DNA from 3 places in the Streptomyces diversicolor genome. Region 2 is predicted to be linked to each of the others. Evidence: predicted binding sites of a transcription regulator. Region 2 holds the regulator's gene; each other region holds the start of a gene.
The links. The regulator HrcA, encoded in region 2, represses chaperone genes, less so after heat shock. The targets are predictions, from matches to a motif close to TTNGCACTCNGNNNNNCNGAGTGCNAA.
Positions count from the first base shown of each region.

Region 1 (4,261 bases), on a different contig from region 2:
GACCCAGGTCGTGCGGACCCGGCCCGTCGCCGATCTGGCCACGCTGGTCGGCGCGCTGCAGACAGGCGGGCTCCCCTGGTACGCCGACTGGCTCACCGCCGAGGCGCTGGGCGTGCACGGGCGGGACTTCCAGGAACACCTGACGACGGAGCAGACCAAGCACGAGCAGAAGGTGATGTCCCGCGCCTTCTGGCGCTCGATGCCCGCCCCCCGAGGCCGCGGCGGCGGGGCGTGACATGCCCGAGGGCGGCACTCCCTGGGGTCAGGGAGTGCCGCCCTCGGTGTGTGGCGGACGGGTCCGATCCTCAGGGAGGATCAGAAGTCCATGTCACCGCCCGGCATGCCGCCCGGAGCGGCCGGCGCGGCCTTCTCCGGCTTGTCGGCGATGACGGCCTCGGTGGTGAGGAACAGCGCGGCGATGGAGGCGGCGTTCTGCAGGGCGGAACGCGTCACCTTCGCCGGGTCGATGATGCCCTCGGCGACCAGGTCGACGTACTCGCCGGTCGCGGCGTTCAGGCCGTGACCCGGGGTGAGGTTGCGGACCTTCTCGACCACGACGCCGCCCTCAAGGCCGGCGTTGACGGCGATCTGCTTGAGCGGGGCCTCCAGGGCGAGCTTCACGGCCTGCGCGCCGGTCGCCTCGTCACCGTCCAGCTCCAGCTTCTCGAAGACGCTGGTGGTCTGCAGCAGGGCCACGCCACCACCGGCGACGATGCCCTCCTCGACGGCCGCCTTGGCGTTGCGCACGGCGTCCTCGATGCGGTGCTTGCGCTCCTTGAGCTCCACCTCGGTGGCGGCACCGGCCTTGATGACGGCGACGCCGCCGGCCAGCTTGGCCAGACGCTCCTGGAGCTTCTCGCGGTCGTAGTCCGAGTCGCTGTTCTCGATCTCGGCGCGGATCTGGTTGACCCGGCCGTTGACCTGCTCGGAGGAGCCGGCACCGTCGACGATGGTGGTCTCGTCCTTGGTGATGACGACCTTGCGGGCGCGGCCCAGGAGGTCCAGGGTCGCGTTCTCCAGCTTGAGGCCGACCTCCTCGGAGATGACCTCGCCGCCCGTGAGGATGGCGATGTCGCCGAGCATGGCCTTGCGGCGGTCGCCGAAGCCCGGCGCCTTGACGGCGACGGACTTGAAGGTGCCGCGGATCTTGTTGACGACCAGGGTCGACAGGGCCTCGCCCTCGACGTCCTCGGCGATGATCAGCAGCGGCTTGCCCGACTGCATGACCTTCTCAAGGAGCGGGAGCAGGTCCTTGACGGAGCTGATCTTGGAGTTGGCGATCAGGATGTACGGGTCGTCGAGCGACGCCTCCATACGCTCCATGTCGGTGGCGAAGTACGCCGAGATGTAGCCCTTGTCGAAGCGCATGCCCTCGGTGAGCTCAAGCTCCAGACCGAAGGTCTGCGACTCCTCGACGGTGATGACGCCTTCCTTGCCGACCTTGTCCATGGCCTCGGCGATCAGCTCGCCGATCTGGGTGTCGGCGGCGGAGATGGAGGCCGTGGAGGCGATCTGCTCCTTGGTCTCGACGTCCTTCGCCTGCTCCAGCAGGGCGGCGGAGACGGCCTCGACGGCCTTCTCGATACCGCGCTTCAGGGCCATCGGGTTGGCGCCGGCGGCGACGTTGCGCAGGCCCTCCTTGACCAGGGCCTGGGCGAGGACGGTCGCGGTGGTCGTACCGTCACCGGCGACGTCGTCGGTCTTCTTGGCGACTTCCTTGACCAGCTCGGCGCCGATCTTCTCGTACGGGTCCTCCAGCTCGATCTCCTTGGCGATGGACACACCATCGTTGGTGATCGTGGGGGCGCCCCACTTCTTCTCAAGGACGACGTTGCGGCCCTTGGGGCCGAGGGTGACCTTGACGGCGTCGGCGAGCTGGTTCATACCGCGCTCAAGGCCGCGCCGCGCCTCCTCGTCGAACGCGATGATCTTGGCCATGTGAAGTGGTCCCTCCAGGACTGGGGGTGATTCCTTCGGACCGCGCCCGCGCCCGCGACGGACGGCTCGCCGGCCTTGTGGTTCCTTGCCCCACCCGGCCCACGGGCCTCACCGACCCGGTCCATCATTGTCACTCTCACCTTCAGAGTGCTAACGCCAATGATTAGCACTCGACCCACCCGAGTGCAAGGTGCGCCCGCGCCGCGGACCCGTCGCGGGGCGCGCGGCCGGGTCGTCGCGCCGGGCGCGCGCCCCCCGGCGCGACGACCCGGACACCGCGGCACCGGCCCCTGCGGACACCGCGGCACCGGCCCATGCGGCATGGGAGCTGTGACATGGACCCTGTGGTCCAGGCCCACGCCCCGCGGCGCGGCCCTGCTGCCCGGGCACGACGAAGGGCCCGCACCCCGGAAGGTGCGGACCCTTCGCGCTGAGAATGTTCAGGCGGTGACGCGAACCATGTCGGCCTGCGGGCCCTTCTGGCCCTGCGAGATCTCGAACTCGACCCGCTGGCCCTCTTCCAGGGTGCGGTAGCCGTCCATCTGAATCGCGCTGTAGTGGACGAAGACGTCCGCACCACCGTCGACCGCGATGAAGCCGTACCCCTTCTCCGCGTTGAACCACTTGACGGTGCCCTGAGCCATGCCTAACTCCCCTATTACTGGCCCTTGCACAGATCCACACTTCGCGGACCCGGGTCAGACCTCACCCCCCAAGGTTGGGGGCGTGCGCCGGAACGCGTCGACCGCGGCTGAATGTATCTGTCCAACTGCCGTCTGCAACAGGTCAATCGGACGAGAAATCTGGACGCACTCGGTCGGGAATCTGCCGAGAATTCGGCAGAATTCAGGGCAAGTCGGGCCCTATAAAAGGAATAAAAGCCGCGAAGAACGCATGGACTTTGGCGACTTCTTGGCGGCTGTGCGGATTGAATCCGGGGCTTCCGACCCGGAGGCCGGGGACGCGTTCCCCAACTCTACCGCGCTCAACCCCACGGAATGACCCCCTCCGCTTCTCTCACGGAGGGGGCCATCGGACGAACAGTCGGTAACCGAAGTCACCGAAGGTGACGGACCGTCAGCCGCCGGCCACGGCCGGGATGATGGACACGCCCGCACCGTCCGGCGTCGCCGTCTCAAGGCCCTGCTCGAAACGGACGTCGTCGTCGTTGACGTACACGTTCACGAAACGGCGCAGCTTGCCCTGGTCGTCCAGGACGCGCGCGGAGATGCCGGTGTGGTTCTTCTCCAGGTCGGCGATCACCTCCGCGAGGTTCGCGCCCTCGGCGCTCACCTCGGACAGGCCGCCCGTGTAGGTACGCAGGATGGTCGGGATGCGAACGGTCACGCTCATGCGAGGCCAGCCTCTCGGAAGGAGTCCAGGTTCGGGCGGATGGTGGCGGTCAGGCCGGTGCCGGCCACCGCGTCGAGGGTCTTGAGGCCGTCGCCGGTGTTGAGGACGACCGTGGTGAGCGCCGGGTCGAGGACGCCCTCGTCGATGAGCTTCTTCGTCACGCCCACGGTGACACCGCCGGCCGTCTCCGCGAAGACGCCCTCGGTGCGCGCCAGCAGCTTGATCGCGTCGACGACCTGTTCGTCCGTCACGTCCTCCACCGCACCGCCCGTGCGGCGCGCGATGTCCAGCACGTACGGCCCGTCGGCCGGGTTGCCGATCGCCAGCGACTTGGCGATCGTGTTCGGCTTCTGCGGGCGGACCACGTCATGACCGGCCTTGAACGCGGTGGACACCGGCGAGCAGCCCTCGGCCTGCGCGCCGAAGATCTTGTACGGCCGGTCCTCGACCAGACCCAGCGCGATCAGCTCCCGCAGCCCCTTGTCGATCTTGGTGAGCTGGGAGCCGGAAGCGATCGGCACGACGATCTGGTCGGGCAGCCGCCAGCCGAGCTGCTCGCAGATCTCGTACGCCAGGGTCTTGGAGCCCTCCGCGTAGTACGGGCGCAGGTTGACGTTGACGAAGCCCCAGCCCTCGCCCGCCGGGTCGCCGATCAGCTCGGAGCAGAAGCGGTTCACGTCGTCGTAGTTGCCCTCGATGCCGACGAGCTCACCGCCGTAGATCGCGGCCATGACGACCTTGCCCTGCTCCAGGTCGTACGGGATGAACACACAGGAGCGCAGGCCGGACCGGGCCGCCGCGGCGCCGACGGCCCCGGCGAGGTTGCCGGTCGAGGAGCAGGACAGGGTCGTGAAGCCGAAGGCGCGCGCCGCCTCCAGCGCCTGGGCGACCACCCGGTCCTTGAAGGAGTGCGTCGGGTTGCCGGAGTCGTCCTTCACGTACAGGCCGCCGGTGACGCCGAGTTCGCGGG
Region 1 covers NZ_BAAJXA010000015.1:70,652-74,912, reverse strand. The annotation lists gene AC27LF_RS19360 (coiled-coil domain-containing protein) at 1-235, shown strand, start outside; gene groL (chaperonin GroEL) at 316-1,938, opposite strand; gene AC27LF_RS19350 (cold-shock protein) at 2,379-2,582, opposite strand; gene AC27LF_RS19345 (MoaD/ThiS family protein) at 3,016-3,291, opposite strand; gene thrC (threonine synthase) at 3,288-4,261, opposite strand, start outside.
Region 1: a site for HrcA is predicted at 2,102-2,128, ahead of groL (chaperonin GroEL). Genes of this name have one in related genera too.

Region 2 (4,261 bases):
GGGTCACGCCCCGGGTGTGCAGCGGGATCGACTGGCCGGACTGGGTGCCCGGACGGATGTCGACCTCCTCCAGGCCGTCCAGCGTCTCCAGCGGCACCTTCGTGCCGAGGGCCGCCGCGGTCATCGGGATCGTCACCGTGCAGTGCAGATCGTCGCCGCGGCGCTGGAAGGTGGGGTGCGGCAGCTCGTGGATCTCGACGTACAGATCGCCGGCGGGCCCGCCGCCGGGGCCGACCTCGCCCTCGCCGGCGAGCTGGATGCGGGTGCCGTTGTCGACACCGGCCGGGATCTTCACCGTCAGGGTCCGGCGCGAACGCACCCGGCCGTCGCCCGCGCACTCCGGGCACGGCGTCGGCACGACCGTGCCGAAGCCCTGGCACTGCGGGCACGGGCGCGAGGTCATGACCTGGCCCAGGAAGGACCGCGTCACCTGCGACACCTCACCGCGCCCGCGGCACATGTCACACGTCTGGGCCGTGGTGCCCGGCGCCGCGCCCTCGCCGTTGCAGGTCTTGCAGACGACGGCCGTGTCGACCTGGATGTCCTTCGTCGTACCGAAGGCCGCCTCGTCCAGCTCGACCTCGATACGGATCATGGCGTCCTGGCCGCGCCGGGTGCGCGAGCGCGGCCCGCGCTGCGACGCCGTGCCGAAGAACGCGTCCATGATGTCGGAGAAGTTGCCGAAGCCGCCGGCCCCGAAGCCGCCCGCGCCGGCGCCGCCGGACTGCGAGAGGGGATCGCCGCCGAGGTCGTAGACCTGCTTCTTCTGCGGGTCCGACAGCACCTCGTAGGCGGCGTTGATCTCCTTGAAGCGCTCCTGCGTCTTCGGATCGGGGTTGACGTCCGGGTGCAGCTCGCGCGCGAGCCGCCGGAATGCCTTCTTGATCTCATCCTGCGACGCGTCGCGGCGCACGCCGAGAACGGCGTAATAGTCCGTGGCCACCTACGACTCCGCCAGGATCTGTCCGACGTACCGTGCCACTGCGCGTACCGCTCCCATCGTTCCCGGGTAATCCATGCGGGTCGGTCCGACCACGCCGAGCTTGGCGACTGCCTCGCCGCCCGAACCGTAGCCGACCGACACCACGGACGTGGAGTTGAGTCCCTCATGGGCGTTCTCATGGCCGATACGCACCATCACGCCCGGATCCTTGGCCTCGCCCAGCAGCTTGAGGAGCACCACCTGCTCCTCAAGCGCCTCCAGGACCGGCCGGATCGTGAGGGGAAAGTCATGTCCGAAGCGGGTCAGATTGGCGGTGCCGCCGATCATCAGCCGCTCCTCGTTCTCCTCGACCAGTGTCTCCAGGAGGGTGGAGAGCACCGCCGAGACCGTACCGCGGTCCTCGGCCTCGAAGGCATCCGGCAGATCCTCGACCAGGTTCGGCACGTCCGTGAAGCGGCGGCCCGCGACCCGGCTGTTGAGCCGCGCACGCAGATCCGCCAGGGACGTCTCGCCGAACGGCACCGGGCAGTCGACCATCCGCTGCTCGACCCGGCCGGTGTCCGTGATCAGCACGAGCATCACGCGCGCGGGGGCGAGCGAGAGCAGTTCCACATGCCGCACGGTCGAGCGGGTCAGGGACGGGTACTGCACGATGGCGACCTGCCGGGTCAGCTGCGCGAGCAGCCGCACCGTCCGCGTCACGACGTCGTCGAGGTCGACGGCGCCGTCGAGGAAGTTCTGGATGGCGCGCCGCTCGGGCGCGGTCATCGGCTTGACGCCGGCCAGCTTGTCCACGAACAGCCGGTAGCCCTTGTCGGTGGGGATCCGCCCCGCGCTGGTGTGCGGCTGGGCGATGAACCCCTCGTCCTCCAGGGCGGCCATGTCGTTACGGACCGTGGCCGGGGAGACGCCGAGGTTGTGCCGCTCGGTGAGCGCCTTGGAACCCACCGGCTCCTCGGTGCCGACATAGTCCTGGACGATGGCACGCAGCACCTGGAGCCTGCGTTCGCTCAGCATCGCGCGTCCACCTCCAGCAAGTCGTCCCCGCGGCCCTTCGGGTCCTTCGCCTGGCACTCTGAGCAGGCGAGTGCCAGCTTCCCCGCCCCAGTGTACGGCCGTGGGGTACACCCCGGGCAAGGCCGGTCCCGGCGGATCGTGCCCGGCGGCTCCCGGCGCTGAGCAGGTCCAGTGAAGTCCGCTGCGGTTCGACAGCGCCCCGAAGGGGCGCGGGGCTGTACTGATATGCGGCTCCGCCGCGCGGGCGCGACCAGCCACGACGGTGCCGCAGACGACCGACGGCATATCGCGGCATGCCCAGCGGAGCGCTTAGCGTCGCCGTATGACGGCGACTTGGGAAGAGACGGGCTGGGAGCGGTTGGCGCCCGGGGTGGGGCGGTGCCGGCTGCCGGGCTGGGACTGTACGGCCGGACTGGTCCTCGGGGCGAGCGCGGCGCTCGTCGTGGACGCCGGGTCGAGCCTCGCGGAGGGCGCCCGGCTGCGCGCGGCGGCCGAGCGGATCGCCGGCCGCGGTGTGACCCATCTCGCGCTCACCCATCCCCACTTCGACCATGTCTTCGGCGCCGCGGAGTTCGCGGGGGCCGAGGTGTACGCCGCGGCCGGCATGGACGCGGTGTTCGCCCGTGAGCGGGACGGACTGCGCCGGGACGCGGTCCGCAACGGCCTGGACGCACGGCTCGCGGCCGAGGCGGCGCGCGCCCTGGCCCGGCCCGGCCACCCGGTCAGCGGCGAGCGGGCGCTGGACCTGGGCGGCGGCCGGCGGGTGCTGCTGGCGGACGTGGGCCCCGGTCACACCGCCCATGACCTGGCGGTGCTGGTCCCCGGCGAGCCGGCGGTCGTCTTCTGCGGCGATCTGGTCGAGGAGTCAGGGGAGCCGCAGGCGGGCCCCGACGCCGTACCGTCCCGCTGGCCCGCCGCCGTCGACCGGCTGCTCGCCCTGGGCGGCCCGGACGCGCTGTACGTGCCCGGTCACGGGGCGGTGGTGGACGCGGCGTTCGTCCGCGGGCAGCGGGACGCGCTGGCCGCGCGTTTCGGCGTGTCGTGATCGTCCGCTCGCGCTTTCTCCTATCGTCATCCGAATGCGCCAGTACTCACCGGACCTGACCCCGCCGTGGAAGAAGCCCCGGCCCGTCCCCGAGGTCCCGGCCGATCCCGGCCTGGTGGTGGAGGAGCCCGGCAGCGGCTTCTGCGGCGCGGTGATCCGCTGCGAGGCGGGCACGGTCACCCTGGAGGACCGCTTCGGCAAGCACCGTGTCTTCCCGCTGGAGCCGGGCGGCTTCCTGCTGGAGGGCCGGACGGTGACGCTGGTGCGCCCGGCGGCGGCTCCGGTACGGCCCACCCGTACGGCGTCAGGTTCGGTCGCCGTCCCCGGCGCACGCGCGCGCGTGGCCCGCGCCGGGCGGATCTACGTCGAGGGCCGGCACGACGCGGAACTGGTCGAGAGGGTGTGGGGCGACGATCTGCGCGTCGAGGGCGTCGTCGTGGAGTACCTGGAGGGCGTGGACGACCTGCCGGCCATCGTGGCCTCGTTCGCGCCGGGTCCGGACGCGCGGCTCGGCGTCCTGGTGGACCATCTGGTCCCCGGCACCAAGGAGTGGCGCATCGCCGAGTCGGTGACCAGCGAGCACGCGCTGGTCGTCGGTCACCCCTACATCGACATCTGGGAGGCGGTCAAGCCGTCGTCCCTGGGCATCGCCGGATGGCCGAAAGTGCCGCATGGCCAGGACTGGAAGACGGGCGTGTGCCGGGCGCTCGGCTGGCCGGACAACACGGGCGCGGCGTGGCAGCAGATCCTGTCGCGCGTACGGTCCTACAAGGACCTGGAGCCGGAACTGCTGGGCCGGGTGGAAGAACTGATCGACTTCGTCACGGCCGCCGGTGACGTCTGACGGGGGCCTCCGCGTCCGCCGGGATCAGTCCACCAGGTCCCGTACCACCGCGTCCGCCAGCAACCGCCCCCGCAGCGTGAGCACCGCGCGCCCCGTCTCGTACGGCTCCCGCTCCAGCAGCCCGTCCGTCAGTGCCCGGCGCGAGGCCGCGAGGCCCGCCTCCCGGAGGAGGTCGAGGGGTACGCCCTCGCGCAGCCGCAGTTCCAGCAGGATCCGCTCCACACGGCGGTCCTCTTCGGACAGGATCTCCCGACCGGCGCCGGGCGTGCGGCCCGCGGCCAGGGCCGCCGCGTACGCCCCCGGATGCTTCACGTTCCACCAGCGCACCCCACCCACGTGGGAGTGCGCGCCGGGGCCCGCGCCCCACCAGTCGGCGCCGCGCCAGTACAGCTCGTTGTGCAGGCAGCGGCCG
Region 2 covers NZ_BAAJXA010000011.1:85,534-89,794, reverse strand. The annotation lists gene dnaJ (molecular chaperone DnaJ) at 1-943, opposite strand, end outside; gene hrcA (heat-inducible transcriptional repressor HrcA) at 944-1,960, opposite strand; gene AC27LF_RS15215 (MBL fold metallo-hydrolase) at 2,283-3,005, shown strand; gene AC27LF_RS15210 (DUF3097 domain-containing protein) at 3,040-3,849, shown strand; gene hemW (radical SAM family heme chaperone HemW) at 3,874-4,261, opposite strand, start outside.

Region 3 (4,261 bases), on a different contig from region 2:
GGCAGAAGGTCGTCTTCCTCACCATCGACGACGGCGCCGAGAAGGACCCGGCGTTCCTGCGCATGATGGCCGACCTGAAGATCCCCTACACCGCCTTCCTCAGCGACTACCTGGCCAAGGACGACTACGGCTACTTCCGGACGATGCAGTCGCAGGGCGTCACGCTCAACAACCACACCCTCCACCACCCCTACCTGCCCGGCCTGTCCTACGAGGAGCAGCGGGACGAGATCTGCGGCATGCAGGACATCCTGGAGAAGCAGCTCGGCAAGCGCCCGGCCGTCTTCCGCCCGCCCTACGGCAACTACAACCGGGACACCCTGGTCGCCGCCAAGTCCTGCGGCATCAAGTACGCGCCGATCTGGGACGAGGAGGTCTTCGTCGACCACTGGGAGTACCGCGAGTGGGACCGCAGCCTGCACCCCGGGGACATCGTGCTCACCCACTTCCGGGGCCGCTCCGACTGGGACGGGTCCATGACCGACATGGTCAGACGGTTCCTGAACAAGGTCACCCGCGAGGGCTACGCGGTGGCACGCCTGGAGGACTACCTGTGAGGCGCCCGGGGCGGTCCACGGCGGCGGCACGGTGCAGGACGCCGGCCGCCGCCGCCCTGGCCTGCGTCCTGCTCCTGGCCGGCTGCGCCCAGTCCGTCGACCCCATCGAACGGCTCGGCAAGAAGGCCGCCCAGGGCGTGCGGTCGCACGGCCCGGCCACCCGGCAGCCCTACCGCCAATGGGGCCTGAGCGCCCCGCTCGCCCCGGCTCCTGAGCCCGCCGCGCGCCCCCTGCCGGCCGGCACCGCGGGCCGCTCCCTGCCCCCGGTCGTGGACCATGTGACGACCTCCGACCCGGTCGTCTTCCTCACCTACGACGACGGCGCCGAGCGGGACCCCCGGTTCATCGACATGGTCCGCGACCTGCGGCTCCCGGTCAGCTTCTTCCTCACCGACAGCGTCGTCGGCCCGGGCTACGGCCACTTCGCCCGCCTCCGCTCGGTCGGCGCCGACGTCCAGAACCACACCCTCGACCATCCCGCCCTGCGCGGACTGCCCTACGCGGGGCAGCGCGCCGAGATCTGCGGCCAGCAGGACAAGCTCAGGTCCCGCTTCGGCATCCGCCCCCGCCTCTTCCGCCCGCCCTACGGCACATACGACACGACGACCCTGACCGCGGCGGCCGACTGCGGCATCGCCGCGGTGGTCCTGTGGCGGGCCGCGATGGGCGCCGACACCCTCGACTACGTCCGGGGCGACAAGCGCCTGCGCCCCGGCGACATCATCCTGGTCGGCCCCGACGAGTCCACCGGACCCACCCTCAGGGAGCGCACGACGCGCCTGCTCCGGCGGGTCCAGTCCGCGGGTCTGACCGTGGGCCGCCTGGAGGACTACCTGTGAGCCGTCGGGGCCACCTCGGCGGACGCGCCGCCGCGGATTGGCACTCCGCTTGACCGAGTGCTAATCGCAGTCATAGTCTCGGCTCTGGCACTCCCCCATGGAGAGTGCCAACAACGCGACGGGCAGGTCCGGCACCCGCGACGACGGATCGACCTGGTCGCCACCTCAGACAGTTAACCCCGTGAGATCTCCGAAGGGGGAGGTCGGATCGTGACGACCGCCAGCTCCAAGGTTGCCATCAAGCCGCTTGAGGACCGCATCGTGGTCCAGCCGCTGGACGCCGAGCAGACCACGGCCTCGGGCCTGGTCATCCCGGACACCGCCAAGGAGAAGCCCCAGGAGGGCGTCGTCCTGGCCGTGGGCCCGGGCCGTTTCGAAGACGGCAACCGTCTTCCGCTCGACGTCAGCGTCGGCGACGTCGTGCTCTACAGCAAGTACGGCGGCACCGAGGTGAAGTACAACAACGAGGAGTACCTCGTTCTCTCGGCCCGCGACGTGCTCGCGATCATCGAGAAGTAATTCACCCCGAAGCACTCGTGCTGTGAGCTGCGCCCCTGGCCCCGCCATCAAGAAGCCGGGCGCCCGGGGCGCAGCGTCTTTATCACCAGATTTCCGAGAGGGCTCCCGCTGCCATGGCGAAGATCCTGAAGTTCGACGAGGACGCCCGTCGCGCCCTTGAGCGCGGCGTCAACAAGCTGGCCGACACGGTGAAGGTGACGATCGGCCCCAAGGGCCGCAACGTCGTCATCGACAAGAAGTTCGGCGCTCCCACCATCACCAACGACGGCGTCACCATCGCCCGTGAGGTAGAGATCGAGGACCCGTACGAGAACCTCGGCGCCCAGCTGGTCAAGGAGGTGGCGACCAAGACCAACGACATCGCGGGTGACGGCACCACCACCGCCACCGTGCTGGCCCAGGCCCTGGTGCGCGAGGGCCTGAAGAACGTCGCCGCCGGCGCCTCCCCGGCCGCCCTGAAGAAGGGCATCGACGCCGCCGTCAAGGCCGTCTCCGAGGACCTGCTCGGCTCGGCCCGGCCGATCGACGAGAAGTCCGACATCGCCGCCGTCGCCGCGCTGTCCGCCCAGGACCAGCAGGTCGGCGAGCTGATCGCCGAGGCGATGGACAAGGTCGGCAAGGACGGTGTCATCACCGTCGAGGAGTCCAACACCTTCGGCCTCGAACTGGACTTCACCGAGGGCATGGCCTTCGACAAGGGCTACCTGTCGCCGTACTTCGTGACGGACCAGGAGCGCATGGAGGCCGTCCTGGAGGACCCGTACATCCTCATCAACCAGGGCAAGATCTCCGCCATCGCGGACCTGCTGCCGCTGCTGGAGAAGGTCATCCAGGCGGGCTCCTCCAAGCCGCTGCTGATCATCGCCGAGGACGTCGAGGGCGAGGCCCTGTCGACCCTCGTCGTCAACAAGATCCGCGGCACCTTCAACGCCGTCGCGGTGAAGGCCCCGGGCTTCGGCGACCGCCGCAAGGCGATGCTGCAGGACATGGCGATCCTCACCGGCGCCACCGTCATCTCCGAAGAGGTCGGCCTCAAGCTGGACCAGGTCGGTCTCGACGTGCTCGGCACCGCCCGCCGCGTCACCGTCACCAAGGACGACACCACCCTCGTCGACGGTGCCGGCGACAAGTCGGACGTCGAGGGCCGCATCGCGCAGATCAAGGCCGAGATCGAGAACACCGACTCCGACTGGGACCGCGAGAAGCTTCAGGAGCGCCTTGCGAAGCTGGCCGGCGGCGTGTGCGTGATCAAGGTCGGCGCCGCCACCGAGGTGGAGCTGAAGGAGAAGAAGCACCGTCTGGAGGACGCCATCTCCGCGACCCGCGCCGCGGTCGAGGAGGGCATCGTCTCCGGTGGTGGCTCCGCGCTCGTCCACTCCTCCAAGGTCCTCGACGGCAACCTCGACAAGTCCGGCGACGAGGCCACCGGTGTCGCGGTCGTCCGCAACGCCGTCGTCGAGCCGCTGCGCTGGATCGCGGAGAACGCGGGCCTTGAGGGCTACGTGATCGTCTCCAAGGTCAAGGAGCTGGACAAGGGCAACGGCTACAACGCCGCCACCGGCGAGTACGGCGACCTGGTCAAGGCCGGCGTCATCGACCCGGTGAAGGTCACCCGCTCCGCCCTGGAGAACGCCGCCTCCATCGCCTCCCTCCTGCTGACGACCGAGACCCTGGTCGTCGAGAAGAAGGAAGAGGAAGAGCCGGCCGCCGCGGGCCACGGCCACGGCCACGCCCACTGACACCCGGCAGCGAAGGCCCGGCACCCGAAAGGGCGCCGGGCCTTCGCGTTGCCCGTCGCGGTCACTGCTCCAGCTGGTCGAGGGCGCCCAACTGCTGCATCAGCCCCAACTGGTCGTGCTGCCACCATGTCTCGGCGATCCGGCCGTTCGCGCCGAACCGGAAGACGGTGGTACCGGTCGTGGTCACCCGCCTGCCCGTGGCGGTGATCCCCAGGAACTCCCCCCGGTGCGTGGCGTTCCAGGTCCAGCGGGCACAGGCCCGGTCACCCTGGACGATCAGGTCCTCCACGGTGAAGGCGGCCTCGAAGGCGGCCCGCCACATCCGGTACTCGGCGCGAACCGAGTCCAGCCCGATCGTGTCCTGCGGATTGAGGGGATCGTGGCTGTGCACGTCCTCGTCGAGGAGATCGTTCAGCGGCCCCAGCTCACCCGGCGCCGCGAGCGTCGCGAAGAAGCGCCGCACCGTCTCCGCGCCCAGCGGCTCGTCGCGTACGACGTCCAGGTCGATGAACGTCGGCATCTCGTCGCACAGGGCCACCAGCTGCCGGTACACCTTGTCCGTCTCGGGAAGGTTCGAGTTCCGCATCGCGTCCGCGTACGAGGGGAA
Region 3 covers NZ_BAAJXA010000014.1:17,852-22,112, forward strand. The annotation lists gene AC27LF_RS18140 (polysaccharide deacetylase family protein) at 1-557, shown strand, start outside; gene AC27LF_RS18145 (polysaccharide deacetylase family protein) at 554-1,396, shown strand; gene groES (co-chaperone GroES) at 1,607-1,915, shown strand; gene groL (chaperonin GroEL) at 2,029-3,654, shown strand; gene AC27LF_RS18160 (ester cyclase) at 3,716-4,261, opposite strand, start outside.
Region 3: a site for HrcA is predicted at 1,434-1,460, ahead of groES (co-chaperone GroES). Genes of this name have one in related genera too.